Regions from separate parts of the Tardiphaga sp. 709 genome, predicted to be linked through region 2. Evidence: predicted binding sites of a transcription regulator. Region 2 holds the regulator's gene; each other region holds the start of a gene.
The links. The regulator PhoB, encoded in region 2, activates phosphate uptake and scavenging genes when phosphate is short. The targets are predictions, from matches to a motif close to TGTCATNNANCTGTCAT.
Positions count from the first base shown of each region.

Region 1 (7,479 bases), 2.2 Mb from region 2:
CGCCTATGCCGCCGGGCGCTTCGCCACTCTTGATGAGGTGGACATTGATTTTCGGCATCTGGTCGATCCGAAGCATGCGGTAGTCGTGGAAATTGGACTGCTGCACGCGTCCCTTCTCGATGGTGATATCGCCATAAAGTGCGGCTGTGAGGCCGAACACGATGCCGCCTTCGATCTGCGCCACGATGGTGTCAGGATTGACAGCGATGCCGGTATCGACCGCCACGTTGACCTGACGCAGACGAATTTCACCCTGCGAATCGATCTCCGCTTCGACCACAGTCGCGATCGAGGTATCGAAGGTGGGCTGGATGCTCACGCCGCGTCCGACACGCGGTGGCAGCGGCTGACCCCAGTTGGCCTTCTCTGCCGCGAGATTGAGGGCCGCCAGCATCCGCGGCGCCTTGCCGAGCAATTCACGCCGGAACACGACGGGATCCTTGCCGGCCTTGCGAGCGAGCTCATCCATGAAGCTCTCGATCGCGAACACATTGTTGTTCGGGCCGACGCCGCGCCAGAAGCCGGTCGGCACCGCCGGCGGTTCGACACGGACATATTCGCACTGGAAATGCGGGAAGTCGTACGGCTGGTCCGCAGCACTATCGATGGCGTCGATGTCGATGCCCTTCTGGAACGCAGGCGGCAGCCAACGCGCGATCACGGCCGAGCCGGCGATCTTGTACTTGAAGCCGACCACTTTGCCGTTCGACAGGGTCGCCGAGATGTTGTCGCGATAGACGGGGCGATAAATGTCGTGCTGGATGTCCTCTTCGCGGGTCCACACCACTTTGACCGGTCCATTGACCTGTTTGGCGATGCGCACCGCCGTCACCACCATGTCAGGCTCAAGCCTGCGGCCGAAGCCACCACCGATCATGTGCTGGTTGACCGTCACCTTGTCGACCGGCAGGCCCGCGGCCTTGGCGGCTTCGGATTGCACCCGCGACATGATCTGCGTGCCCGTCCAGACCTCGCAGGAATCTCCCTTGAAGTGCACCGTGCAATTCAAGGGCTCCATGGTCGCGTGCGCAAGGAACGGCATCTCGTAGGACGCGTCGATCCGTTCGCCGGTCGCGAGACCCTTAGCGATGTCGCCGACGGATTTGGCGATCACGCCGTCCGTCTCGCTGGCCGTGCGCAAATGCGCCCAGATGTCCTTCGAACTGATCTTCGCGTTGGGCCCTTCGTCCCAGGTGATGTCGAGTGCTTCGAGCCCAGACTTGGCGGCCCACATGTGGTCGCCGACCACGGCCACGAGGTCGTCGAGCACCACGATCTGCCGCACGCCCGGAATCCTCTTCGCCGCGCGGTCATCGACCTTGGCGAGTTTGCCGCCGAACACCGGGCACTGTGCCAGCGTCGCGAATGTCATGCCCGGCACCATCGCGTCGATACCGTAGATCGTCTTGCCGTTGACCTTGTCCGGTGTGTCGAAGCGCTTCAGCGGCTTGCCGATCACCGAGAAGTCTTTCGGGTCCTTGAGCGCGACGTCCTTCGGCGGTGTGAGTTTGCCGGCGGCGTCGCACAACTCGCCATAGGACAGTTTGCGCCCGCTGGCCGTATGCATCACTTGCCCATTCGACGCCGTGCAGCTCGCAGGTTCGACCTGCCACTGTTCGGCTGCGGCTTGCACCAGCATCGCACGCGCGGTTGCACCGGCATTGCGCAGCGGTTTCCAGAATGCGCGCACCGAAGTCGATCCGCCGGTCGCCTGGATGATGAAAATTGGATTGCCGTAGAGCTTGTCGCTGGGCGGCGCATGTTGCAGCGTGATCTGCGCATAGTCGGCGTCGAGCTCTTCGGCGAGGATCATAGCGATGGCGGTATAGATGCCTTGCCCCATCTCGACTTGCGGCATCACCAGTGTCGTCTTGCCGGTAGTGTCGATGCGGATGAACGCGTTGGGGGCGAATTTGCCCTCCGTCGTATCGGGAGGTTGCGTCGGCTCATTGGCCGCGCGGACCGGAAGCTGGAAGGCGAACATAAAGCCGCCGGCAAAGGCGCCAGCGAGCAAATTGCGCCGTGACAGGCCAGAAGGCTTGTTTGCAGGACTGGCCGCAACAAGCATGTTGTCTGCAAGTTTCATGGCCGACTCCTAGGTTTGCCGTTCGGAGGCAGCATGCTTGATGGCTTCACGCACCCGGACATAGGTGCCGCAGCGACAGATATTTCCGGCCATGGCGGCATCGATGTCAGAATCGTCGGGGGTCGGCGTAGAAGCGAGGAGCGCCGCCGCTGACATGATCTGTCCGGATTGGCAGTAGCCGCATTGAATGACTTCGAGATCGAGCCAGGCTTTCTGCACCTTGGCGCCGACCGGTGTGGCGCCGACACCTTCGATTGTGGTGATGGCGCGTCCGCTCACCGCACTGACCGGCAGCAGACAGGAGCGCACGGCCCTGCCGTCGACATGCACGGTGCATGCTCCGCATAGCGCAACGCCGCAGCCGAATTTTGTGCCGGTCATGCCGAGAATATCGCGCAGCACCCAGAGCAGAGGCATGTCGTCTGGTGCGTCGAAGGACTTCTGCTCGCCGTTGATATTGAGATTTGCCACAGTGAGACCCCCGTTTGCTCGACTCGATGATGCAATGGCGAATGGTTCGTCATCGACCAACGACGGTACTATAGGCGTACGGTCATCATTTCAAAAGCAGCAATAAGATGCAGCAGGACTATACATTGGTTTGTATGTCGCGCGAGCGTGTCTGTCGGATAAATCGCGGTAAAATCTGCGCGACGTCATCCGACGCCCTCTGTCGTGGGCGTCGGATGACTTTTATTCAAAAGAATATTGCGGTTGCGTTAGGCTCGGCCTGCCCGAAAAACGGCACGCGATCTGCCGACTGTGGGGCTAGTACCGCTCCGGCACATACATTTCGGCTGGCACCGGCGTGCGGTGATAGTCGGGATTGCGCACGCGTGCAGGCAGAACCACAGGCGGATGCTCGACCTCCTGATAGGGAAGCTGTTCGAGCAGATGCGCGATGCAGTTCAGGCGGGCCTTCTTCTTGTCGACGGCCTGCACCACATGCCACGGGGCTTCCGGAATATGCGTATGCTCGAGCATCGCTTCCTTTGCCTTGGTGTATTGCTCCCAGCGGGTGCGCGCCTCGACATCCATCGGGCTGAGCTTCCACTGCTTGAGCGGATCGGCGATACGCATCGAGAAGCGCAGGTGCTGCGCTTCATCGGTGATCGAGAACCAGTATTTGACCAGGATGATGCCCGAGCGCACCAGCATGCGTTCGAATTCCGGCACCGAGCGGAAGAATTCCTCCACGTCATCTTCGGTGCAGAAACCCATCACGCGCTCGACGCCGGCGCGGTTGTACCAGCTACGATCGAACAGCACGATCTCGCCGCCGGCGGGAAGGTGCGAGACGTAACGCTGGAAGTACCATTGGGTGCGTTCGCGCTCATTCGGCGCGGGGAGTGCGGCAACGCGGCAGACGCGCGGATTGAGCCGCTGGGTGATCCGCTTGATGACGCCACCCTTGCCAGCGGAATCGCGACCCTCGAAGATCACCACGACCTTGAGCTTGTTCTGCTGCACCCAGCTCTGCAACTTCACCAACTCGCCCTGCAGGCGGAACAGTTCCTTGAAATAGAGGCGTCGCTCGATGGTCTCCGCCGGGCTGTGGTCGGACATTTCGTTGGTCAGGGCGTCGAGACGATCGTCATCGATCTCGAGCTCGAGTTCTTCGTCGAAGCCGTCCAGCATCTCTGCACGAATGCGGTCGTGGATTGCTTGCGCGTCGTCGAGGGAATGTTCGGTCATGGTAGCTCCGCTTGTATCGAATGGGTCCACGGTTATGGACCGATGCAAATGTCAGCGGTGTGACACGGCCCCCCATGCCCGGAGCGAATGGGCAAATGGCTCCAATGGGTCTCGCCGCCGCTGTCCATGCAGGACGGGGTACCGCAAGCCGAAATTCAACTACGCGTGATTGGCGCTACCTTGAGAGCCAAGCGTGCGCATCTGAGGTCGCGGGGCTCGTTGACCAAGGAAAAATGTGATGAATAAATTCATTCTGTTGGGCGCCGCTTTACTGATCGCCGGCACTTCGAGCTCGACCGCGCAGGCCAAAGACGGGCATAGCGCTGCCAGCAAGCATCGACGGATCATGTCCTCTCACGCGCGGTATGAGGGAAGCGCCCCCGTAACGGTCTATCGCGGATTTGGTGCCGGCCCCGGTTCATATGGATACAGCGCGCCATATGGATATGGCGGCGGTTCATACGGCGGAGATGACAATGCGGAGGGCCGAACGAGCGGCGGCTAGGACGCCTTGGCAGTTTCGGCTGCTAGCCCACTCGCAGACGGAATAGGCGGCGCTGCGCCAGGTCTCAGGTGGCAGCGCAGCGCCGTCTACAAACCCAAATCATAATTTGTACGCCGTGCGGAAGCCGCCCCAATGGCGTCCCTGTATGCGCACAGGCACGTCTATCTCGCGCATCATCACGGTCTGACCGTTGCCCATGTCGCGGGCATAACTCTGGATCAGGTAGGAACGTGTATTGCGACCGGCGGCCAATCCAGCCGGATCGTTGAAGATGCGGCGGTTGCGGCAGTTGGCCGTATTCCAGGCGACATCACCCGGGCGCTGCGGCTTGGAATAGATGCTGTTATGTACCGGTAGATAGCCGTTGCGGTCGATCATGGCGCAGAACGCCATGCGGCTGTCCTTGGCGAGAAATGCATCCTGGAATTCGGGGAGTGCGCGGTCGGCCCAGCCGAGAATCTTTGTCCGGTACTGCACCGGACTGGAGCCAGGGATTTCGACGTAGTTGTCGTCGAACATGTCGTCGATGCTGATAGCGCCGGATGCAATACCGTCGGCAAAGATCTTGTTGAGCGCGGCGCCGGCATCAATGGCGCGGGTGACGAATTCGGTGTTTTCGTCATGAATAGCCCATAGCCGGTCTTCGATCCGGCTGATGAGATGGTTGTCGGGCGCGACGAACAGTGCCTGTGCGCCGGCGGGGGAATGTTCGGCAATGCGCAGGCGGCAGGGGCCGACCTCGCTGAGTTCAGCAGCAACGATGTCGTGCAACGGAAGCCGGTTCGCGTCTGGTCCGCCGATGAGGATCCCGTCCATCGAGATTTCATAGACCGGTGCGCGGATCTGGCCGCCGCGCGCCTGAAGATCGACATTGAGGTGACATGGCAGCTTTTCGCGTCGGCGCTCGTCTTCGCGCTCGCTCTGTTTCAGCAGTACCGCGCAGCGGGACTTCAGCCGTGAGGCAAACATCGTCACGGCCTGGCCGGCCTGCGCGACATGCTCGCCATGGGCAGCCGCTTCCTTCGCAGCGCTATCGATTTCCGCGGCGCTGTCGCCGACCGAGACGATGAACTGCGAGGCGGTGGTGGCATTGTGCGACATCTCGCTGGTCGTCGCGTTCTGCTCGGCGACTGCGCCATTCACATTGGCAAACACCGGGCGGATCGCGTCGATGGCGGTGGAGATGCGATGCACCGCATCGACCGAACTCGCAGCGTCGCGCTGCAGGGTGTCGATCTTCTTCCTGATCTCTTCGGTGGCGTTCTGGGTTTGCACCGCCAGCGCCTTGACCTCGGTGGCGACGACCGAGAAGCCGCGGCCTGCAGCGCCTGCGCGTGCCGCCTCGATGGTCGCGTTCAGCGCCAGCATCGTTGTCTGCCGGGCGATCTGCGCGATCAGCTCCAACACATTGCTGATTGCAGCGGAGGAGTCGCGCAGCCGGTCCACGTTGGCGCTGGCTTCATGGGCGGCGGCGCCGGCCTCGTCCGCAAGCCGGCTGGCATCGCGCACCTGGGCGCCGATACCTTCGGCCGAGTGGGTGAATTTATCGGCCGCCTGCGCGAAGGTCGTGGCGGTGGATTGCGCGGCACTGCTGCGGTCGGCCAGCACATCGGTGCGGGCGCGGATGGCGGAGAGGGTGGTGGCGGTCGATTCGGCGCCGCCGGCGACGGAGGTCGCGGCACGCTCAAGCTGGCGGATAAGCGCGCCCAGCTCGAGTTCCAGCAACTCCAGGATGTCCCCAGCGGTATCTGGTTCAGGGTGCCGCGGTGCTACAGAAGGCGCTGTGTTTTCAGCAATCATCACCACTTCAGCCGCTTCCGGCTGCCGCTTGCGGAACAGTCCAAACGCCATCGGTGACCCCAATGAATACAATCTATGCGGGTAACCTTGCACCTCGGCGTGAAGTGATGGTTAAGGTCGGTTGCGGTATTGCGAAGATTGGCCGGATTCGGCTGCAAATTTTTGATTTTGCCGATTTCGCGGCCTATAACCCCGCGCCGCAGCCCTAAATACCCTGACGCTTCAAGAGAGACCGCATGGCCGGACATTCCCAATTCAAGAACATCATGCACCGCAAGGGCCGGCAGGATGCCCAGAAGTCCAAGCTGTTCAGCAAGCTGGCGCGCGAAATCACCGTCGCTGCCAAGATGGGGACGCCCGACCCATCGATGAATGCCCGGTTGCGCTCCGCCGTGATCGCCGCCCGGCAAGAAAACATGCCGCGCGACAATATCGAGCGCGCCATCAAGAAGGCGATCGGCAGCGACGGCGAGAACTACGATGAAATCCGCTACGAGGGCTACGGCCCCGGTGGCGTCGCCGTCATCGTCGAGGCGCTGACCGACAACCGCAATCGCGCCGCTTCCGACATCCGTTCTTACTTCACCAAATCCGGCGGCAATTTGGGCGAAACCGGCTCAGTTTCCTTCATGTTCGACCATGTCGGCGTGATCGAATATGACGCCGACAAGGCCTCTGCTGACGACATGCTCGAAGCTGCCATCGAGGCCGGCGCGGATGACGTGGTGTCGGGCGAGGGCGGCCACGAGGTCTACGCGTCGCAGGAGACGTTCCGCGAGGTTGCCAAGGGACTGGAAGGCAAGTTCGGCGAAGCCCGCAAGGCCGCGGTGATCTGGAAGCCGCAGAACACGCTCTCGGTCGATGACGAGACCGGCGAGAAGCTGATCAAGCTGATGGACCTGTTGAACGAGCATGACGACGTGCAGAACGTCTATGCCAACTTCGAGGTGTCGGACGCGCTGATGGCCAAGATGGGCGGCTGAGCAGGGGCTCAGCTTCCCACTCTATTCTCTTGGGATGGTGGCGCGTTTCTATTTCGTTCCGGTCCGACCGGCGTTATCCCTGTGGGATGACACACCCTGCGATTCGCCCTCCTGTCCGCATCATCGGCATCGATCCGGGCCTGCGCCGCACCGGTTGGGGCGTGATCGAAATCGACGGCAACCGGCTGACCTATATCGGCTGCGGTTCGGTGGAACCGCCGGACAATATGCCGCTGGCGAGCCGGCTGCTCGGCATTCATGAAGGGCTCGCCAAGGTGCTCGGCGACTTCCAGCCGGCCGAAGCTGCGGTCGAACAGACCTTCGTCAACAAGGACGGCGTCGCCACGCTGAAGCTCGGCCAGGCGCGCGGTATCGCCATGATGACGCCGGCGATGTTCGGCATTGCCGTC
Region 1 is NZ_CP135529.1:1,851,435-1,858,913, reverse strand. Features, by position in the region: gene RSO67_RS09350 (xanthine dehydrogenase family protein molybdopterin-binding subunit) at 1-2,086, opposite strand, end outside; gene RSO67_RS09345 ((2Fe-2S)-binding protein) at 2,096-2,503, opposite strand; gene ppk2 (polyphosphate kinase 2) at 2,855-3,781, opposite strand; gene RSO67_RS09335 (methyl-accepting chemotaxis protein) at 4,386-6,086, opposite strand; gene RSO67_RS09330 (hypothetical protein) at 6,149-6,295, shown strand; gene RSO67_RS09325 (YebC/PmpR family DNA-binding transcriptional regulator) at 6,323-7,069, shown strand; gene ruvC (crossover junction endodeoxyribonuclease RuvC) at 7,156-7,479, shown strand, end outside.
Region 1: a site for PhoB is predicted at 3,830-3,846, ahead of ppk2 (polyphosphate kinase 2). Genes of this name have one in related genera too.

Region 2 (7,479 bases):
CCCATTATCCGTCAGGTCGGCGATGGGCTGGAGCCGCTCGCCAACGAGCGCAACGTCAGGATCGAAATGGCGCTGCCGGAGACGCCGGTGTCCATCGCCGGCGATCGCGAGGAATTGTTGAGGCTGTTCGAGAACCTGATCGAGAACGCGCTGAAATACGGCGCATCCGGCGGCAAGGTCGACGTGTCGTTGACCACGGAGTCGACTGCGGAAGGTGTGCCGGAAATCCGCGTCGCCGTGCGGGACTATGGCCCGGGCATCGCCCCCGAGCATCTGCCGCGCCTGACCGAACGCTTCTACCGGGTCGATGTCGGCGACAGCCGCGCACAGGGCGGTACGGGCCTTGGCCTCTCGCTGGTGAAGCACATCCTGAACCGGCACCGCGGCCGGCTGCTGATCGAAAGCGTGCCGAAGAACGGCGCGACTTTTACCGCCGCCTTTCCACAGGTGAAGACGCTGCCGGCGCCTCCCGCCTCCGCGGCATCCTGACGCCCTAAACTCCCTTCGTTCTCCTGCGCCCATAGCGACCGCCCTCGGGCGGTCGGGCAGCGCTGCGCGTCGCTCGGACAGTCAAAAAAGCCCTGGCGGATGGTGCGGCATTGCGTCCGATCACCCTCAATATCGTACCCGCCGTTGTCATACGCGCGCATGCGCGCGAGGCCGGATTCCGCCTGCTGAAACATATTGTTAACCCCTGTGACGGCGGATTTTGACGGCCGGGCATGGCCCTTATGGCAGGGCATTTTCGATGTCATTTGCACGGTAAAATTATCCGCGGAGGCAGAAAAACAAAGCATTTACAGATGCTTGGTGCCGTCATCCAAGTGTCACGGAACTATCATAAAAGCACAATCGACCACCCCTAAACGGGCGGCGTGAGCACAACTGGCGCATCCGGCGCGGTCGCTCACGAGATTGGAGACATCCCATGAAATTCCTCAAAGCGATCGTCGCTGCCGGCCTCGTCGCCGCCTCGACCTCGGCATTTGCCGCCGACATCACGGGTGCCGGCGCAACCTTCCCGTTCCCGGTCTATTCGAAGTGGGCCGACGCCTACAAGAAAGAGACTGGCAATGGTTTGAACTACCAGTCGATTGGTTCGGGCGCCGGCATCAAGCAGATCCAGGCCAAGACCGTAACCTTCGGCGCCACCGACGCGCCGCTCAAGGCTGAGCAGCTCGAGAAGGACGGCCTGGTTCAGTGGCCGATGGTGATGGGCGCGATCGTTCCCGTCGTGAATCTCGAAGGCATCGCCTCGGGCGAGCTGGTTCTCTCCGGCGAAGTGCTCGGCGACATCTATCTCGGCAAGGTCACCAAGTGGGACGACGCTGCCATCGCCAAGCTGAACCCGAAGCTGAAGCTGCCGTCGGCCGCCATCACCGTCGTTCGTCGTTCGGACGGTTCGGGCACCACCTTCAACTTCACCGACTATCTGTCCAAGGCCTCGGCTGACTGGAAGACCAAGGTCGGCACCGGTACCGCCGTCGAGTGGCCGGTTGGCGTCGGCGCCAAGGGCAACGAAGGCGTCGCGGGCAACGTAGGCCAGACCAAGAATGCCATCGGTTATGTTGAATACGCTTACGCCAAGCAGAACAAGCTGACCTATACCGGCATGGTCAACAAGGCTGGCAAGACCGTGCAGCCGACCGTCGCGGCTTTCCAGGCTGCTGCGTCGAACGCCGATTGGGCCAAGGCTCCTGGCTACTATGTCATCCTGACCGACCAGCCGGGCGAAACCTCGTGGCCGATCACTGCTGCGACCTTCATCCTCATGCACAAGGCCCCGACCGACAAGGCGGCCTCGGCTGAAGCGATCAAGTTCTTCAAGTGGTCGTTCGAGAAGGGCGCCAAGATGGCTGAAGAGCTCGATTACATTCCGATGCCGGAACCCGTCGTCAAGCTGATCGAAAAGACCTGGTCGGCTGACATCAAGAGCTGATCTGGTCTGTGGGCGGAGGAGAGGGGCATCTCTCCTCCGTTTGCTGCAGGGCTGAATTTCTTTCTTCTTCTCTTCTGACTTCGCGCCCTGACAAGCCCCTCCAGGGCAATGCGTTTTGGGGTATTGTAACAATTACAGGGGACTGGCGTGGCAGACATGGCCGTACAGAGCTCTTCGATGGACGCTGCCGGACCTTATGATCGTGCGAAGGCTTTGAATGCCTTCAAGACGGGGGACCAGGCGTTCTACTGGATCACCCGCATTTCGGCTCTGTCCGTTCTGTTTATCCTCGGCGGCATCATTCTGTCGCTCATCGTTGGTGCGTGGCCGGCGCTTCGAGAATTCGGCTTCTCGTTCCTGACGACGCAGCGCTGGGCACCGTCGGCTGATCCGCCGGTGCTGGGAGCGCTCGGCCCGATCTACGGCACGCTGATCACCTCGGTGATCGCCATGGCGATCGCCATCCCAGTCGGCATCGGCATCGCGATCTTCCTCACCGAACTGTGCCCGAACTGGCTGCGCCGCCCGATCGGCATGGCGGTCGAGCTTCTCGCCGGTATTCCCTCGATCATCTACGGCATGTGGGGCTTCTTCGTGCTCGGCCCGTTCCTGGCCAACCACGTGCAGCCATTCATGATCAACGCCTTCGAAGGCGTCCCGGTCCTCGGCGTGATCTTCGCCGGCCCGCCGTCCTATCTCTCGCTGTTCAACGCGTCGCTGATCCTCGCCATCATGGTGCTGCCCTTCATCACCTCGATCTCGGTCGACGTGTTCAAGACCGTGCCGCCGGTGCTCAAGGAAGCCGCTTACGGCGTCGGCTGCACCACCTGGGAAGTCGTCCGCAACGTCGTCATCCCCTATACCCGTGTTGGTGTGATCGGTGGCGTCATGCTGGCGCTCGGCCGTGCGCTCGGTGAAACGATGGCGGTGACCTTCATCATCGGCAACTCGTTCCGTATCACAGGCTCGATCTTCGGCCCAGGCACTACGATCTCGGCGGCGATCGCCAGCGAGTTCGCGGAGAGCGACGGTCTGCATCAATCGGGTCTGATCCTGCTCGGTCTCCTGCTGTTCGTGCTGACATTCTTCGTGCTCTCGGCAGCGCGTCTGATGCTGCTGCGTCTGGAAAAGAAGGCGGGCAACTAATATGAACCCGATTTACGCTTCACGCCGTCGCAACGACATGATCATCCGTGGGCTCTGCATGGGTGCCGCTCTCTTTGGCGTCACCTGGCTCGCGCTGATCCTGTTCACGCTATTCTACAACGGTATCGCCGGCATCAGCTTGCAGATCTTCACCCAGAACACGCCGCCGCCCGGCTCCATGGAAGGCGGCCTGCTCAATGCCATCGTCGGTTCGATCATCATGACCGTCATCGGCGTCGGCATCGGCGCGCCGCTCGGCCTGTTCGCCGGCACCTATCTCGCGGAATACGGCAAGCACGACAAACTCACCTCGGTGATCCGCTTCATCAACGACGTGTTGCTGTCGGCCCCGTCCATCATCATCGGCCTGTTCGTTTATGGTGCGGTGGTGGTTCCGATGGGCGGCTTCTCGGCTCTCGCCGGTTCGCTTGCGCTCGCCGTGATCGTGATCCCCGTCGTGGTTCGCACCACTGAAGACATGCTTGGTCTCGTGCCGAACCCGCTGCGCGAAGCGGCCTCGGCGCTCGGCCTGCCGCGCTCCCTGGTCATCAAGCGGATCGCCTATCGTGCAGCCCGCGCCGGTCTCATCACCGGCGTGCTGCTGGCGACCGCGCGTGTCGCTGGTGAAACGGCGCCGCTGCTGTTCACCGCGCTGAGCAACCAGTTCTTCAGCCTCGATCTCACCAAGACGATGGCCAACCTGCCGGTGACCATCAACAACTTCGTGCAGAGCCCCTACGAGTACTGGAAGCAGCTCGCCTGGAGCGGTGCCCTGATCATCACCTTGACCGTACTTGCCCTTAACATTGGCGCGCGCATTCTCGGCGCCGAGAGGACAGCAAAATGAGTGAGCTTTCTGTGTCGTCTGGCGTTCCTTCCGTCTCGATGCCGCCGCCGTCGGCCCTGCAGGGCGAGACCCGTCCCAAGGTCACCGTGCGCGACCTGAACTTCTACTATGGCGAACACCACGCCCTGAAGAAGATCAACCTGACGCTGATGGCGAACCGGGTGACTGCGTTCATCGGCCCGTCGGGCTGCGGCAAGTCCACGCTGCTGCGCATCTTCAACCGTATGTATGATCTGTATCCCGGCCAGCGCGCCGAAGGTCAGCTCATGCTCGACAATCAGAACATTCTGGATCCGAAGCTGGATCTCAACCTGCTCCGCGCCCGCGTCGGCATGGTGTTCCAGAAGCCGACCCCGTTCCCGATGACGATTTACGAAAACATCGCCTTCGGCATCCGCCTCTATGAGAAGATCTCCAAGTCGGAGATGGACGTGCGCGTCGAGAGGGCGCTGCGCGGCGGTGCGCTCTGGAACGAAGTCAAGGACAAGCTCAACGCGTCGGGCCTCAGCCTGTCGGGCGGTCAGCAGCAGCGTCTGTGCATCGCGCGCACCATCGCGGTTCGGCCGGAAGTGATCCTGTTCGACGAGCCGTGCTCGGCGCTGGACCCGATCTCGACCGCGAAGATCGAGGAGCTGATCGACGAGTTGAAGGATCAGTACACGATCGCGATCGTGACCCATAACATGCAGCAGGCTGCCCGCGTCTCCGACAGCACGGCCTTCATGTATCTCGGCGAGCTGATCGAGTTCGATCAGACCAACAAGATCTTCACGTCGCCGACCGATCGCCGCACCCAGGATTACATCACCGGCCGCTTCGGCTGACGCGACATATTCGCGGGAGGAATTTGAGATGGCTTTTGAACACACCACCAAGGCTTTCGACGACGATCTGCAGGAGCTGACCCGTCTCGTCGCCGAGATGGGTGGCCTCGCAGAACGGCAGATCGTCGAATCCGTCGATGCGCTGATCCGCCGGGACGTCGCGCTCGGTGCGCGCGTCGTTGCCACCGACGCCGAGATCGACCAGTTGCAGCGCACGATCGAAGAGCGTGCCGTGCTGACCATCGCCAAGCGCCAGCCCATGGCTGTCGATTTGCGCGAGATCGTCGGCGCGCTGCGCGTCGCCACCGATCTCGAGCGGATTGGCGATCTCTCCAAGAACATCGGCAAGCGCGTCAATGCGCTCGACAGCGATTTCCATCCGCTGAAGCTGATCCGCGGCCTCGAACACATGACTGACCTCGTGACCACCCAGGTCAAGGCCGTGCTCGACGCCTATGCCGCACACGATTTGCCGGCCGCCATGACGGTGTGGAAGGGCGACGAGGAAATCGATGCGATCTGCACCTCGCTGTTCCGCGAACTCCTGACCTATATGATGGAAGACCCGCGTAACATTTCGTTCTGTATCCACCTGATGTTCTGCGCCAAGAACATCGAGCGGATCGGTGACCACGCCACCAACATTGCGGAAACCGTGTTCTACATGATCGAGGGCCAACAGATCCTCGACAAGCGCCCGAAGGGCGACATGACCACATTCGCGAATACGCCGACGGTCTGAAGCATGATCCGGAAAAGTGGAAGCCAGTCTTCCGCAAGGATCATGACCTAAAGGCTTTTCGGACGTCACTGAGGATATTGACCATATGGCTGTGAATGCACGCATTCTGGTGGTGGAGGACGAGGAAGCCCTCACGACGCTTCTTCGCTACAACCTCGACGCCGAAGGCTATGATGTTGAAACCGTCGCGCGCGGCGACGATGCCGACACCCGCTTGAAGGAGCGGGTGCCGGATCTCGTGGTGCTCGACTGGATGCTGCCGGGTCTTTCCGGCATCGAACTGTGCCGCCGTCTGCGCGCACGGCCTGAAACCAAGGCATTGCCGATCATCATGCTGACGGCGCGGGGCGAAGAGAGCGAGCGCGTTCGCGGTCTCGCCACCGGTGCCGACGATTACATCGTCAAGCCGTTCTCCGTGCCGGAGCTCCTGGCCCGCGTGAAGGGCCTGCTCCGTCGTGCAGCTCCCGAGCGTCTCGCCACCGTCTTGGCGTTTGGCGACATCGAACTCGACCGTGACAAGCGCCGCGTCGTGCGGTCCAGCCGCCCGATTGATCTCGGTCCGACCGAATATCGCCTGCTGGAGTTCTTCCTGGAACATCCGGGCCGGGTGTTCAGCCGTGAGCAGTTGCTCGACAGCGTCTGGGGCCGCGACATCTATATCGACGAGCGCACCGTCGACGTGCATATCGGCCGCCTGCGCAAGCTGCTCAATCCCGCCGGTGAGCCCGATCCAATCCGCACCGTGCGCGGCGCCGGCTATGCGCTGGACGATCGCTTCGACAAGGCGGCGGAGTAGATATCTTCCTTCTCCCCGCCTGCGGGGAGAAGGTGGCCCGGCATAGCGCAGCGACGCCGGGTCGGATGAGGGGGACTCTCCATCGGCTTCGGAGTCTGTGGAGCGTCCCCCTCACCCGACGCCCTCATGCTTCGCATGCGGGCCTCGACCTCTCCCCGCAAGCGGGGCGAGGTAAGAAGCCCCAAATAAAAAATGCCCGGCTCATCACCGGGCATTTTCATTTGGTTTAGATGCTTTCCAGCTCAGCGCGTCGGCTTTGGGACCGCGCGGCGGCGGTCGCTGGCCGGCTGATAGGCGATACGCGAGTGATGCGCGCAATAGGGGGCACCGGCCAGGGCCTTGCCGCCGCAGAAATAGAAGTCCGCGCTCGACGGATCGCCGATCGGCCAATGGCAGGTGGCTTCGTTGAGTTCGACCAGCGACAGGCGCTGGCTGATCGGCACGATGTTGTCATAGGCGATCGGGTCGGGCTCGGCCTCGATCTCGTAATTATGGGCCAGCGCGGTATTGCCGCGCGCCATCGGGCGGGCGACGCGTACCATCTGCTGCGCCGGGCGCGCCTTGCGCTGCCGCGGAGCTGCCGAGGAGGGGCTCTTGGCACGACCGGACAGGCCAAGGCGGTGAACCTTGCCGATCACGGCGTTGCGGGTCACGTTACCGAGTTCCGCAGCGATCTGGCTGGCGGAAAGGCCGCCTTCCCAGAGTTTCTTCAACTGTTCGACGCGATCGTCGGTCCATGTCATTACCGTCATCGCCGTTTTCCCTTCGTGAGCGCCGGCCTGACCGGGCAGCGCTGCGAGTTGAGACTTCAAAAATCCCTGCGGTCAGAATCCTTTAGCGCTCACCGGGCGCGAATTTCGCGTCCGGCTGTTACGCCGCACTGGATGTGTCAAAAGGATCTACCGCCGCACGAGATGTCGTATCCGACGAGGCAAAAGCTACAATATGCCGTGACTCGCGCGCAAGAGTCGGGCATGCCGCGTCCACATGCTTCTGCAAGTAAAGCTGCAAAATCGGCTTTTTCTGCGACTCCGTGTGACTCGAAAGCCGCAGTGCGCGGTTGACAGTCTTCACAGCACACATAGAATAATGCCCACGTGCCGCCCGAGAAGGGCGGCACGTTTCGTTTCTAGGGTCCGTTGTTCGATTTCGCACAGTTGTCATCGACGCGGCCGCAGTCTTTTC
Region 2 is NZ_CP135529.1:4,044,588-4,052,066, forward strand. Features, by position in the region: gene RSO67_RS19700 (ATP-binding protein) at 1-489, shown strand, start outside; gene pstS (phosphate ABC transporter substrate-binding protein PstS) at 929-1,939, shown strand; gene pstC (phosphate ABC transporter permease subunit PstC) at 2,087-3,085, shown strand; gene pstA (phosphate ABC transporter permease PstA) at 3,087-3,932, shown strand; gene pstB (phosphate ABC transporter ATP-binding protein PstB) at 3,929-4,756, shown strand; gene phoU (phosphate signaling complex protein PhoU) at 4,785-5,498, shown strand; gene phoB (phosphate regulon transcriptional regulator PhoB) at 5,590-6,294, shown strand; gene RSO67_RS19735 (GcrA family cell cycle regulator) at 6,537-7,046, opposite strand.

Region 3 (7,479 bases), 1.3 Mb from region 2:
TCGCCACACGTCCGGAGGAGATCGCCAAACTGGCTTCGATCAAAGCGCACGCCGAAGCCAATGGCGTCGCTGACCTCCAGCAATTATCCGGGACAGAGGCACGGGCGCTGGAGCCGGCACTGGCTTGCGAAGCCGCGCTGTTGTCCCCCTCCACCGGAATTGTCGATAGCCACAGCTACATGTTGTCGCTGCGCGGTGAAGCGGAAGCCGCCGGCGCGGCCTTCGCGTTCCTCGCGCCGCTGGAACGTGGCCGGGTCACCGCCGACGGTTTCGAACTGGATGTGGGCGGCGAGGCTCCGATGACACTCGCCTGCGACATGCTGATCAATTCCGCAGGCCTGTCCGCAACCGCGATCGCTCGCATGCTCGACGGCATGCCGCTCGACCTGATCCCCCCGCTTATCTGGCGAAGGGCTGCTACTTCAGCTGCAATGCGAAAGCGCCGTTCTCGCGGCTGATCTATCCCGTGCCGGAACCGGGCGGCCTCGGCGTGCATCTGACGCTCGATCTGGCCGGCCAGGCGCGTTTCGGCCCTGACGTCGAGTGGGTGGATCACATCGACTACACGGTCGATCCGGCACGCGGAGAGAGGTTCTATCCGGCCATCAGGCGCTACTGGCCGGACCTGCCCGACGGCGCATTGATGCCAAGCTATTCCGGAATGCGGCCGAAGATCGTGCCGCCCGCAGTCGCGGTGCAGGACTTCATGATCCAGGGTGCCCAGACCCATGGCGTGCCGGGCCTTATCAACCTGTTCGGCATCGAGTCACCGGGGCTGACATCATCCCTGGCCATCGCGGACTACGTAGCTGACATGGCGGAAAATTAAACGCGAAGGGTTGCAGGCGAAGCGATCCAGGCCAACCGAATAACTGGAGCTTCGTCGCAAACCTATCGCGGAATGAGGACAAGACGTCATAGCACCTACGCCAAAGCAGTGACGTAAACGGCAATGTCGATGCTGTGATTTATCGTTCGATGATCAGTGCAGCCGTTGATCAGTGCACCGTGTCGCTGGCCCCGTTTTTGAGACGCTGTATTTCGTCCCTGACCATCAGTTTTCGACGCTTGAGTTCGACGATGCGGAGATCGTCGGTAGACAGGTGCACGAGCGCTTCGTGCAATTCGCTTTCGAGAACTTTGTGCTTGCGTTCCAGTTCGACGAGATGCGCCTGTAGTGCCATTCGAAAACTCCTCGGTAGGATTGAACCTCAGGATACGTTCGGTTGGACGATGAATTCTACATGACAGTGGACATCTGTCGATGGGTATTGAAAAGTGTATTTTGAGTTTCAGGTATCGTGTGAAACGAATCGTGACCTGATTGCGCCGCAAAAACATGGAACCGGACGGCTTGCGTGGTGCGCCTGCACCGGCGATAGTCATCCTAGAAATTCCTCGCAAATGACTTGCGAATCCAGTCAGCTAGAAACATGAACGACGACGAAGATCGCGAACTCCCGTTAGAACTCGCCCGATTGCAGCAGGAACATCGCGACCTCGACGCCGCTATCGATGCCTTGCAACATTCACCGGCACCCGATCTTTTGCGACTGCAACGGTTGAAGAAGAGGAAGCTTCAGCTGAAAGATCGGATCTCCTTCATCGAAGATCAGATCACCCCGGATATTATTGCCTGAGACAACGCGTCGCGCTGTGGCTGTGGGTTAAAGAACGGCCAGGGCTGCGAACTCAACGCGTAACGATCAATGGATCGGCTTTCTTTGCGTCACGGTGACTGCGGTCGGCTGGGCGCTGAGCTGGCCCATCATCAAAATGGCATCGCGATGTGGCGCGGCGGAAGTTTGCGCGCACGCGGCACATCATTCCACGTCTGTTGTTTGTATCGTTCACCGACGTCTTTACCTGGATGGGCTGCGCGAACTGATCAAGTGACGCTCGCACTGGGCGGCCTGACGCTGGCGCAGCGCAAGCCGGCTTCGGCGGATGAAGACGCGCGACGGGAAGATCGCTCACAGGGCGCCGAACTTGACATAAGAACAAAATAAGAACACGCTCGCGCCGAAATCAATCGACTCGTGAGGGCACCATGGCCGACATCACCTATTACGTCGCACTGCCCTTCTTGCACGACGACTCCGGTTCGCCGGCCGCCGGTGCCGCCGAGGAATGTCAGAGTGCATCCGGCGCCATCCGCCGCGCCGAACTCTTGTCCCGTACGCCAGGCTCGATCGGCGCATTGGCCTTCAGCCGTACCGGCGATCCGATGATCGGCGAGTTCGGCGACGCGCAGGTGATCCGCGCCTTTGGCGAAGTGCCAAGCGACCTCAGCGCATTGTAAAGGCGCCAACGTCGACGATCGACTAGCTACACTTTCGCAGGTCACGGCGTCAGGCGGCCGCCGGCCCGCGGCTTTTCGGCAGCGACACCAACGCCTTGGAACCCCGAAATGCCGGCTTCATGGAACGTTTGACCGGCTTTGCAGCAGGCGTTCGGGTTTTCTTTTGCATGGGATTTGTTACAAGGCTTGCCAGTCTTCACCAAGACGAGATCATGTTTGCCACGCTCCTTGCCACGCAAGGGGACGACATTGTATTTCCAGCCTATCTTTCTGGATTCGCGAAAGAAAATACGGAATGACCGCGCCCGTCGCCATTATTATGGGAAGCCAGTCCGACTGGGAAACCATGCGCCATGCCGCCGAAACGCTGACTGCACTCGGCGTATCCCACGAGGCACGCATCGTCTCGGCCCACCGTACGCCGGACCGGCTGGTCGCGTTCGCCAAGGGCGCCAAGGCAGCGGGCTTCCAGATCATCATCGCCGGTGCCGGCGGCGCTGCGCATTTGCCCGGCATGGCCGCGGCGCTGACGGAACTCCCGGTATTCGGTGTGCCCGTGGAATCCAAGGCGCTGTCCGGCGTCGACTCACTTTATTCGATCGTACAGATGCCGGGGGGCGTGCCCGTCGGCACGCTGGCCATCGGCAAGCCCGGCGCGATCAATGCGGCACTGCTCGCGGCGAGCGTGCTGGCGCTGCACGACACGGCACTGGCGACAAAGCTCGCCGCCTGGCGCAAGGCGCAGACCGATGCCGTGGCTGAAAAGCCGGAAGGTGCGGCGTGAGCGCTGTGGTGACGAAGGTTCTTAAGCCAGGCGATACGATCGGCATTCTCGGTGGCGGCCAGCTTGGTCGCATGTTAGCGATGTCCGCAGCACGCCTCGGCCTCCGCTGTCAGGTCTTTTCACCGGATCCGGATTCGCCGGCTTTCGACGTGGTGCAGAACGCGACATGCGCTGAATATGCGGATGTCGAGGCGCTCGAACTGTTCGCCAGTGATTGCGACGTCATCACCTACGAATTCGAGAACGTGCCGGCCGCCACCGCGATGATCCTCGACGCGCGGCGCCCGGTTCTGCCCGCGCAGACAATCCTGCAGACCACGCAGGATCGTCTGGCCGAGAAGGATTTTGTAACGTCGCTGGGTATCGGCACCGCCGCTTACGCAGGCGTTGCGAATGCTGGCGAGCTTCATGCAGCGGTCAAGAAGATCGGTCTGCCAGCTGTCATCAAGACGCGTCGCTTCGGTTATGACGGCAAGGGTCAGGCAATCATCCGCGAGGGTGACGATCTCGATCAGGTCTGGAAGGATCTCGGCACCAATTCCGCGATCCTTGAAGCCTTCGTGCCGTTCGAACGCGAGGTTTCGGTCATCGCTGCACGCGGCGCCGACGGTCAAGTCGAATGTTTCGACGTCACCGAAAACGAGCACCGCGATCACATCCTGAAATTCTCCTATGCGCCCGCACGCATCTCCGACGCGCTTGCCGCGAAGGCACGCGAGATCGCCGAGAAGATCGGCACCGCGCTGGTCTATGTCGGCGTCTTTGCCGTCGAACTGTTTGTCGTGCCGGGCCAAAAGGACGCCATTGACGGTGCGACGCTTGTCGTGAACGAAATCGCGCCGCGCGTGCACAATTCCGGCCACTGGACGCTCGATGGCGCCTCGGTGTCGCAATTCGAACAGCACATCCGCGCCATCGCCGGTTGGCCGCTCGCCAAACCCGTCCGCCACGGCCAGGTCACCATGATCAACCTGATCGGCGACGACATTCTCGACTACGGCAAGTGGCTCACCGTCCCCGGCGCCACCGTGCATCTCTATGGCAAGGGCGCGCCGAAGCCCGGCCGCAAGATGGGTCATGTGGTTGAAGTGAAGCCGGCGACGTAACGACGCCGGCTTCACCGCCTCATTCGTCAGCTGGTCGCCTTGCCTTCCACCACACCAGCGGGCTCGTCACTCAGCCAGCGATAGATCGCGCCGCCGAGAACACCGCCAACCAGCGGTGCCACCCAGAACAGCCACAACTGCTGCAGTGCCCAGCCGCCGACAAACAATGCCGGCCCGGTGCTGCGCGCCGGATTCACCGACGTGTTGGTGACTGGAATGCTGACGAGGTGGATCATCACCAGCGCAAGCCCGATTGCCAGCGGCGCGAAGCCCGCAGGCGCCTTGCCGTGTGTGGAGCCCATGATGATGAACAGGAACATCATGGTCATCACGACTTCCATGATGAAGCCCGCGACCATGCTGTATTTGCCGGGCGAATGATCGCCGTAGCCGTTCGACGCAAAGCCCTTGGCAAGGTCGAAACCGGCAGCGCCGCTGGCGATGACATACAACACGGCCGCACCTGCAACCGCACCGACGACCTGCGCGATCACATAAGGGAGAATCTGGCCGGCGGGGAAACGTCCACCCGCCGCAAGACCCACGGTGACCGCAGGATTGAGATGGCAGCCCGAAACGTGGCCGATGGCATAGGCCATGGTCACGACGCTGAGGCCGAAGGCCAGCGAGACGCCGACGAGACCGATACCGACCTGCGGAAATGCTGCCGCGATTACGGCACTGCCGCAGCCTGCAAATGTGAGCCAAAAGGTGCCGATCAGCTCGGCCGCGTATTTTTTCCCATTCATGATGCTCTCCGGTCGTAATCGGCGTCCCGGCTGAGTCGCCGCGGGAATTATGCGTCCGTGCTCCAATACCTGTCGAGACAGGGAACCTGCCCTATCCCCACCCGGGAAAATCCGGAAAAAGCACGTTATTTTCCCAGCCCAGAAGGTTAAAATGACGGCGCCGCAAGGTGGACATTCGCCATTTCATCTGGTACATCGGCGCCCTTGAGGTTAAGGGCATGGCCTTTGTCGGCCCTTCACTTTACCGAAATTCAAATCCGATCAATTGAAAAGAGGATGCCGCGTGCAGGTTCTCGTTCGCGATAATAACGTCGATCAGGCTCTCAAGGCGCTGAAGAAGAAGATGCAGCGCGAGGGTATTTTCCGCGAGATGAAGCTCCGCGGTCACTACGAAAAGCCCTCTGAGAAGAAGGCTCGCGAGAAGGCTGAGGCCGTGCGTCGCGCACGCAAGCTTGCTCGCAAGAAGCTGCAGCGCGAAGGCCTGCTGCCGATGAAGCCGAAGCCGGTGTTCGGCGCGGGTCCTGGCGCCGATCGTGGCGGCCGTCCCGGCGCTGGCGGCGCGGGCGCTCCGCGTCCGGCGCGCTAAGCGCTTCATCATTTAAGTTCGATAACGCGGGCCAAAGCCCGCGTTATTTTTTTTGCGCAATTGCTTTTTGCGAGAACTACTTCCTTGGCGCGCTGGTCTTGATCGGGTGCATTTTGCCCGATGTCGCGCTACCAATAGGTCATTGGTCGCTGCGTGAGATTGGCCCTGCATGGAATGTCCCGTCCGCGAGTCCCCGTTCCGCTTCGGCGCCCGCGGCCTTACCGCGATTGCCCTTGTCGTTGCGGGTCTGTGCAGCACCGGATGCTCATTCAACCTGTCGTCACTAACACCGGGTTCTGACAAGGACGAACCGAAGACAACGGCCCTGGCGCCCCCGTCGCCCACGAATTCCGGCAAGACCAATCCGCAGGATGCGCAGATCCACGCTGCACGCGCGCAGGCGCTCGCACAGTCCGGTAAACCCGATGACGCGCTGCTCGCCTTGAATCAGGCAATCGACCTCGATCCGCACAGTGCGCAGATCTTCTACCAACGCGGGCTGCTCTATCAGTCCGAGAAGAAATATGAATTCGCCATTGCGGATTTTACGTCAGCCAACGGCTTGACACCGCAGCAGGCGGATCCCCTGCTCGGCCGCGCGCAATGCTATCTCGCCCTCGGCAAACACCAGGAAGCCGCAGCGGATCTCGACGAGGCTTCGCAGGTGGCACCGGGCAATGCCCAGGTCTGGCTGACCCGCGGCGCGACCTATGAGAAGCTTGGCGACAGGGCCAAGGCTGCAGATTCCTACAGCCGCGCGGTCGCGCTGCGCCCGAAGGACGATGCAGCGCGGAGCGGCCTCGCGCGGATGGGTGGAAGGGCGGGTTAACTCGAAGATATGCGCGAGTCGTCGTCACCCGCGAATGTCAGCCACTTCGACGTGATCGAGCACATATGCGCTGCGTTCGGCGAGCTCGCTGATCTTTGCCGCATAAACTTTGAAATGTAGCGTGTCACGATGCGCGGCCACGGCAGCGTTGTCCTTGTATAGTTCATCAAGCACGAAGCGATTAGGATCGGCCTGATCCTGCCAGATATCCCAGCGGAGGTTGCCCGCCTCCGCGCGTGAGGGCGCCACCATACCGTGGAGCAGTGCTTTCAGTTCATCGGCCTTACCCGGCCGGGCGACAAGGATCGCCGCGATCTTCACGGAAGTCGGCATATCTTGGTCCCTTCATGAAAGCGGTGATCGGCGGGTCTTACGTCCCGCCGATCACGCAAGGTCTCACGCCTTCGCCACCTTACGATCCAACGCCGCGATCAGGGCTGTGGCGATCGGATGATCTGAGCGCGGGTTCTGCCCGGTGATGAGCTCGCGGTCCTCGATCACATAGGGCTCGAAGTCGGTTGCCGTGACACTCACGTTACCGCCGGCAGTGCGCAGCGCATCAGGCATGTTGAAGTAGAGCTTGGCGTGCAGTATCTGATCTTCGATGACTTTTTCCTCGGTCGCCGAGAACACCGTCATCTTGTATCCGGCATATTGCCATCCCTTCGCCCATTCACCGGCCTTGGCGGGATCGCCTGCGATCAGCGCCGAGCGGAACTCGCGGGCATGCGGCATCGCCGCGACGGTCGCAATCGGGCCATGGCAGAGCAGCGCCGTCGGCTTCGCCTTTGCATGGAAGTGGCGCAGGATCTCGCCCAGATCCGGATCCTGCATGAGGTCGACCACCGGTCCCTGCCCGCCCGGCACAAACACACCCGCATACTCATCCAACCCTTGCTCGGCCACCGTGCGCAGCACGTGCACATCGGTCATAGCGGGATCCTTGGCGAAGAAGGCCTTCGCCTTCTGATAGGCGGCTTCGTCACCGCCGAAATGCACTGCGCTGTCCGAGGCCTCATCGATATGTGGCTGGGTGCCACTCGGCGTGGCGAGCACAACCTCATAACCGGCAGCGATCAGAGCCATCGCCGGAACGACAGTCTCGTTGAGATACTGGCCAGTT
Region 3 is NZ_CP135529.1:2,703,406-2,710,884, forward strand. Features, by position in the region: partial or broken gene RSO67_RS13300 (NAD(P)/FAD-dependent oxidoreductase) at 1-829, shown strand, start outside; gene RSO67_RS13305 (YdcH family protein) at 999-1,184, opposite strand; gene RSO67_RS13310 (YdcH family protein) at 1,434-1,640, shown strand; gene RSO67_RS13315 (hypothetical protein) at 2,051-2,302, shown strand; gene RSO67_RS13320 (hypothetical protein) at 2,422-2,601, shown strand; gene purE (5-(carboxyamino)imidazole ribonucleotide mutase) at 2,598-3,086, shown strand; gene RSO67_RS13330 (5-(carboxyamino)imidazole ribonucleotide synthase) at 3,158-4,192, shown strand; gene aqpZ (aquaporin Z) at 4,219-4,941, opposite strand; gene rpsU (30S ribosomal protein S21) at 5,225-5,527, shown strand; gene RSO67_RS13345 (tetratricopeptide repeat protein) at 5,697-6,356, shown strand; gene RSO67_RS13350 (putative quinol monooxygenase) at 6,381-6,689, opposite strand; gene RSO67_RS13355 (type 1 glutamine amidotransferase domain-containing protein) at 6,753-7,479, opposite strand, start outside.
Region 3: a site for PhoB is predicted at 1,234-1,250, ahead of RSO67_RS13305 (YdcH family protein). Genes of this name have one in related genera too.

Region 4 (7,479 bases), 2.3 Mb from region 2:
CGTTCGCGACGAGACGTTCTGGCGTTATGAGACTGGCCTTATCAGTGACGAAGAATTCTTCTCATTGTTGCGGAAATCGCTGGGCGTCACGCTCTCTGACGCAGAGCTTCTTGCAGGCTGGAATGCCACGTTTATTGGCGAAATGCCCGGCATCGCACCGCTGCTCACGCGGGCTGCGGCGCGCTTGCCACTCTACGCCTTCTCGAACACCAACACCGCCCATGTCGCGCATTTCTCACAGCACTACGCCGAGGTGCTTTCGCATTTCCGTGAGATATTCCTGTCGTCGACGATCAAGCTGCGCAAGCCTCACGCGGATGCCTACCAGCACGTGATCTCAGCTATCGGCGTCCCCGCCGAGCGCATCGTCTTCTTCGATGATCTGAAAGAAAATATCGACGGAGCTCGCGCCTGCGGATTGCAGGCGGTGCATGTGACCTCGCCGACATCGGTCGCCGAGGCGCTCAAGGCACTCGGGCTTTAGGTCCGCGAGATGCGCTGGAAGGCGATGCTGGTGAGCACGCCGAGTAATGCCCAGAACAGCAGGCTGGTCAGGACCGCCGCAACGACGAAACTGTGCGACAGCGTTTCGGGGACATCCGTATGGCCAGCCGGCGCCTGCGGCGCTCCGATCAGGTGCGGCAGGATGATCAGGCCAAGGCCAAGAATGGCGGCCCATGACGCCTTGCGGAAGACCAGCAGGCCGAGCCCCGCCGCGGTGGTGCAGGCGGTGCCGATCCACCAGGTCTGGCGCAGTGTGAGGTCAGCGACAGGCATTCCAGGTAATTCCGGCGGTAGGCCGAGGCCAGGCGCCGCCGTGAAGACGACGAAGCCGCCGAGACCCCAGAACAGCCCTTCCCGCCAGCTCACGGTCCGGCCACGCAGCGCGAAGATGCCGGCCAGCAACAGCGCGAAACCGATGGCCGTCAGGATATTGGCGCCCGTAGTGAAGGCATTGCGCTGCAAGCCCTCGGCAGGCTCCCATTCGGCCTCATGACTATGGGCGGCGGTGCCATGGTCGTGCGTATGGGCGGGCTGGGCGGCAGCCGTCGGCGCAGCAGCAGCAGCCGGAGCTTCCGCCTTGCGCTCATAAACTTCGCTTTTCTGGATCAGGGGAATGGTCCCGACCATCTGCGCGCCCGTGATGGCAGCGCCAGTGATCACGCCAGCCAGCGCTGCCGAGAAAACGATCGACCTGAAAACGGACATGTCTCAGTGGCAGGGGAATGCGTTGGCGTGGCGCGTGTCGTGGGCCGCATTGTGAACGGCGCTGATATGCGAGAAGCCGACCACACCGACGATGAACAGACCGAGCGCCATGGCCAGAACGGCCTGCACGACGACATTGACGTCGGTGGTAACGGCGGAGATCTGGGCGGTCTGGGTCTGTTGCATCGGAATCCTCGCGAAATAGAGGGCCAATTTAGCCGAGTTGCACCGGTGGCGCGACCGTTAATTTTGCATCGCGCGGGCGAGATCGCGGCTGGTCAGATGGAAATTCGTGTCCGCCGCCACCGAGGCCTGCGCGAGTTTGACACTAGCCGCCGCCTGGAACACCGCTCTGTGGTCTTGGAAATAGGCTGCGCAGTCCTCCGGCGACGGGTAGCGTCGGAGCAGCGTCCGGAACGCATGACGGTGCACCATGCACAGCCCGCGATGGCCGGATGGCCGGAATGCCAGCGCATCGACATCTGCCCGCCAGACAGGCGCTTCATCGTCGGTTGCGGCGTGGTTGTCGGTCATGATCGCCAATGTCTATCGTGTTTCCCTGCCCTGCCAAAGCGGCTGTGGTTTTGCGTCCGCTCCCGCTCTCCGCTATGACGGGCGCCCACACTGCCGGAGATCCCCGCGATGGCCCTGATGCCGGTTACCGATGCCATGGCCGCGATTCTCGCGGGCGCCGATGCGCTGCCTGAGGAGATGGTGCCGCTGGAAGACGCGTTCCACCGCGTGCTCGCTCGCGACATCGCTTCGCTGCGCACGCAGCCACCGGAGCCCATGTCAGCGATGGACGGTTATGCCGTGCGCGCTGCCGATGCGACTTTGGGCGCCAAGCTCCGCGTGATCGGCGAGATCGCCGCAGGCAAGCCGTTCGACCGCCCGCTGCAGACCGGCGAAGCCCTGCGAATCTTCACCGGCGGCGTGTTGCCCGCTGGCGCCGACGCCGTGGTGATCCAGGAAGACACCGCGCGGGATGGCGATATCGTCGGGATCAACGAGGCCGCGATTTCCGGCAAGCATATCCGCCCGGCCGGCGTCGATTTCAACGAAGGTGATGTCCTGCTCCGCTCCGGCACCCGCCTCACCGACCGCGATCTGGCGCTTGCCGCCGGCATGAACCATCCGTCACTGCCCGTGCGGCGACGGCCCGTCGTTGCCGTGCTTGCCACCGGCGACGAACTGGTGATGCCCGGCGCAGTCCCCGGCCCCGGCCAGATCGTGCTCTCCAATGGCTTCGCGCTGCGTGCATTGGCCCGCGCCGAAGGCGCCGAGGTGGTCGATCTCGGCATCGCCGTCGATACGCTGGAGGCGACCACATCAGCCATTCAGCGCGCGATCGATCTGAAGGCCGACGTGCTGATCACCACCGGCGGTGCGTCGGTCGGCGACCATGACCTCGTGCAGCAATCCCTGATCAATGCCGGCGTCGAGATGGCGTTCTGGCGCATCGCCATGCGGCCCGGCAAGCCGATGATGCACGGACGCCGCCAGGGCATGCGCGTCATCGGCCTGCCCGGCAATCCCGTGTCGTCGTATGTCTGCGGCTTCCTGTTCATGGTGCCGCTGCTGCGTGCGCTGTCCGGTCGAAACGACATCGCCCATGCGATAGAACCCGCGGTGCTCGGCCGTGACCTCGCCGCCAACGACCAGCGCGAGGATTATCTGCGCACGCGCCTCGAGACCCGCGCCGACGGCACCGTGGTGGCAACGCCGGTCGTGAAACAGGACTCGTCGCTGCTGGGGAATTTGGCTGTCGCCGAGGGGCTCTTGATCCGCAAGCCATTCGCGCCGGCCGCGGCTGCCGGCGATTCATGCGCCATCATTCGACTGCCAACCTAGCGGCGCCCCCTCATAGAACGACGCCGCGTTCGGAACTCTCACCTGCGGCATGCTTCCAAACCTTTTTCCTGACTGAGATACCTCAACACGGTTTCAGTCACTGAATTGTCACGTAACGCAGCGAGAGATCGCAGCGAAACAAGATCGGTGGACAAATGGACTATTTCAAACGCTTCAATTTCCTGTTTGCGATGCCAACATTCGACGCCGACGATCTCGAGGGCATTCGCCTCAATCAGATCGTCGATGAGATCGAGCGTTCCGGCTTCGAGGTCGTCAAGGCGCGCAAACTCGAAGACGCCACGATCGCGGTCCAGACCGACGCAGCGATCGGCTGCATGGTGGTCGACTGGGGCAAGAAGGGCCTCGAAGGCAAGACCGCGGCGCTGATCAACCTGATGCGCAAACGCGGCCTGGACTTCCCCATCATCCTGCTGATCCGTCGCAAGCGGTTCGAGGACGTCCCGGTCGAGGTGCTCGATTTCATCGACGGCTATGTGTTCCTCTCAGAAGAAACCCCGCCCTTCATCGCCAAGAACCTGATCAGCCGGTTGAAGCAATATGCCGAGACGCTGAAGACGCCGTTCTTCGGCGCGCTGGTCGACTATGCCGAGGAAGGCAACCAGCTCTGGACCTGCCCGGGCCACAATGGCGGCGTGTTCTACAGCCGCAGCCCGATCGGCCGCGTGTTCATGGAACATCTCGGCGAAGCGGTGTTCCGCGACGACCTCGACAATTCGGTGCTCGATCTCGGCGATCTGCTGACCCATGAAGGCCCTGCTTTGCAGGCGCAGAAGGAAGCCGCGCAGATTTTTGGCGCGGAGAAAACCTATTTTGTGCTCAACGGCACCTCGACCTCCAACAAGGTCGCGCTATCGGCTTTGGTCACCGATGGCGATCTGGTGCTGTTCGATCGCAACAACCACAAGGCGGCTTTGCACGGCGCCTTGATGATTTCAGGCGGTGTGCCGATCTATGTGCCGACGACGCGCAATCCCTGGGGCCTGATCGGGCCGATGAACTGGGATGCGCTCGACGAGGACGCGCTGCGCGAGTGCATCCGCATCAATCCGCTGGTCACCGACAAAGATGCCTGGAAGCGCGAGCGTCCGTTTCGCGTGGCAGTGATCGAACAATGCACCTATGACGGCACCATCTACAGCGCCGAGATGATCATCGCGCGCATCGGCCATCTCTGCGATTACATCCTGTTCGACGAGGCCTGGGCGGGCTTCATGAAGTTCCACCCGCTCTATGCCGGCCGGTTCGCCATGGGGCTCAAGGAGCTTGGTCCGGATTCGCCGGGCATCATCGCGACGCAGTCGACCCACAAGCAGCTCGCGAGCTTCTCGCAGGCGTCGCAGATCCACATGAAGGATCGGCATATCCGCGGCCAGAAGCGCCGTGTCGAGCATCGGCGCTTCAACGAAAGCTTCATGCAGCACGCCTCGACCTCGCCCTTCTACCCGCTGTTCGCATCATTGGATGTCGGCGCGCAGATGATGAAGGGCCGCTCCGGCGAAGTGTTGTGGGACGACACGATCCGGCTTGGCATCGAGCTGCGCAAGAAGATGCGCGCCGTCCGCCGCGAATTCGAGGAGAAGGAAACCCGCACTGAGCGCCGCTGGTTCTTCGAACCCTTCGTACCCGAGCGCGTCGCGATTCCCGACGCAGCCAGCGAAGGCGCCGTTCACAATGTGCCGTGGGAAAGCATCGGCACTGACCAGCTGGCCACCAATCCGGCTTATTGGCAGCTCGCGCCGGACGCCGCTTGGCATGGCTTCCCCGGCATGGAAGCCGGTTTCACCATGACCGATCCCAACAAGCTGACGGTACTGACACCCGGCTTCGACCGCACCACCGGCGGTTATGCGGAACACGGCATCCCTGCGCCTGTGGTGGCGCAGTTTCTGCGCGAAAATCGCATCGTGCCGGAGAAGAACGACCTCAACTCGCTGCTCTTCCTGCTGACCCCCGGCGTGGAAGCCAGCAAGGCCGGCACGCTGATCAGCGGTCTCGTGGCGTTCAAGAAGCTACACGACGACAACGCGCTGCTGGAAGACGTCATCCCGGAATTCGCGCGGCGCAGGCCGGCGCGTTATGCAGGCATACGCCTACGGGATCTGTGCGGCGACATGCACCGGTTCTTCCGCGAGGCCAATGTGAGCGACCTCCAGACCAGGCAATTCTCCGCCGACCATCTGCCGGAGATCGCCATGTCACCTCATGATGCCGCGCGCTGTCTGGTGCGCAACGACGTCGACTACCTCCCCATCGACGAGATCTTCGGGCGTGTCGCGACGACGCCATTCGTGGTCTATCCGCCCGGCATCGCCACGATCGTGCCGGGCGAGCGGCTCACCGAACGGTCCAAGCCGATGATCGATTATCTCAAGATGTTCGAGACCTGTTTCAACACCTTCCCGGGCTTCGACGTCGAGATCCAGGGCATCTACCGCAAGGTCGACGCCAATGGCCGGATCCGGCTTTACACTTACGTGGTCTCCGAATAGGGAGCACGTAAGGAGCCTGATTTGCCAACGGAACTCGAACAGCCGGTCGTCATCCGACCATCACGCGACACCGACGTCGATGCCATGCTCGCGATCTATCGCCGGCATATCCGGCAAGGCGTTGAGGAAGGCGTCAGCGACGCCGACACGCCGCAGCCCGACGATCTTAGAGACCGGCGCAAGAACCTGCGCAGCAAACGGTTCCCGCACCTCGTCGCCACGCAAGGCGGCGAGGTCGTGGGCTACGCCTATGTGGTGCTGTTCCGCAAACGACCGGCCTATCGCTACACGGTCAAGCACTCGATCTATATCCACCACGGACATGTCGGCCGCGGTATCGGCCGCCTGTTGATGCGCGAACTCATCGACGTCTGCGCGGCGGCCGGCTTCCGGCAGATCATCGGCTATATCGATGCCGACAACACGGCCTCGCTCGGCTTGCATGAAAGCTTCGGCTTTGCCCGCGTGGGCTTGCTGCCCGGCGTCGCCTATCGTTCCGGCCGCTGGGCCGACACGATCATGGTTCAGCGCTCGCTGGCCACCGGCTCCACGACACCTCCGCCGCCCATTGGGCGCATGACGTCCACCTAGCTCAAGCGACCGCGGAAGCATTTTCCATGTCCGTCGAGGACCGACGACTGGTGAGGAACAGCCTCCTCAAACCTCGCTCAACGTGCGTTCTGTTGACGGCAAATTAAGCATTGCAGAACACATATGGAACATATAGTGTTCGTTCATGATTTGTTTCGAGATTCTGTGGCTTTGAGTAGTTTGAGAGTGCCCGAACTCGCGCAACCGATCTTCGAACGATCGTCTCTGGATTGAGGCTCACTGTTCGAAGGCCCTTTGAAACGCACGCGGCGGCCGACACCGTCAACTGAGGATGGCTTCAGATGCTCACGCGCAAACAATACGAACTCCTGCGATTCATCGATCAACGGTTGAAGGAAGCCGGCGTCCCGCCCTCCTTCGACGAGATGAAGGATGCGCTCGACCTGCGCTCGAAGTCCGGCATCCATCGTCTGATCACAGCACTGGAAGAACGCGGCTTCATACGCCGTCTACCCAATCGCGCCCGTGCCATCGAAGTCATCAAGCTGCCAGAGCTCGGCGCGCCGGTCACCGGCGGCACCGGACGCCGCGGCTTTACGCCCAGCGTCATCGAAGGCACGCTCGGCAAGGTGCGTTCGGCCGCCAGCATCGCTAGCCACAGCGGCGATGATGACAACGGCCGCACGGTTGCTATCCCGGTCATGGGCCGCATCGCGGCCGGTACGCCGATCGAGGCGCTGCAGACCCGCAGCCACACGATCAGCATGCCCGCCGACATGCTCGGCTCCGGCGAACATTATGCGCTCGAAGTGCGCGGCGATTCCATGCAGGACGCCGGCATTCTCGATGGCGATACCGTGCTGATCCAGCGCAACGAGAGCGCCGACACCGGCGACATCGTGGTGGCCCTGATCGACGACGAGGAAGCCACCCTGAAGCGCTTCCGCCGCCGCGGCGCGTCAATCGCGCTGGAGCCCGCCAACGACGCCTACGAGGTCCGCATCCTGCCGCCCAACCGGGTGCGCATTCAGGGCAAGCTGATCGGCCTGTATCGCCGCTACTGAGGCTATCGCCTCGGCGGACTACTGATCTTCGGGTTGAAGATCGGTTTCCGCCGGCGTCGCATCCGCCGGCCGATTTTGCGGTGGACGACCGCTCTGGATCAGATCGTGCTGGGGCTCATCGGGAATGGCGCGCGACCACGGACGGTCCTGGCCGCGTGGCCGTACAGAGTCGATGGCAAAGCCGTTTGCTGTTCGCTGCAGGCTTACCGCACCATTTCGTTGCAGGCGATCCTGATCGATCACCAGCGCCCTGCAATCTCTCGGCGATTGTCGCGCCGTGACGATGAGCG
Region 4 is NZ_CP135529.1:76,274-83,752, reverse strand. Features, by position in the region: gene RSO67_RS00415 (HAD-IA family hydrolase) at 1-484, shown strand, start outside; gene RSO67_RS00410 (CbtA family protein) at 481-1,209, opposite strand; gene RSO67_RS00405 (CbtB-domain containing protein) at 1,213-1,395, opposite strand; gene RSO67_RS00400 (hypothetical protein) at 1,453-1,752, opposite strand; gene glp (gephyrin-like molybdotransferase Glp) at 1,852-3,060, shown strand; gene RSO67_RS00390 (Orn/Lys/Arg decarboxylase N-terminal domain-containing protein) at 3,216-5,573, shown strand; gene RSO67_RS00385 (GNAT family N-acetyltransferase) at 5,658-6,164, shown strand; gene lexA (transcriptional repressor LexA) at 6,467-7,189, shown strand; gene RSO67_RS00375 (ComEC/Rec2 family competence protein) at 7,208-7,479, opposite strand, start outside.
Region 4: a site for PhoB is predicted at 3,156-3,172, ahead of RSO67_RS00390 (Orn/Lys/Arg decarboxylase N-terminal domain-containing protein). Genes of this name have one in related genera too.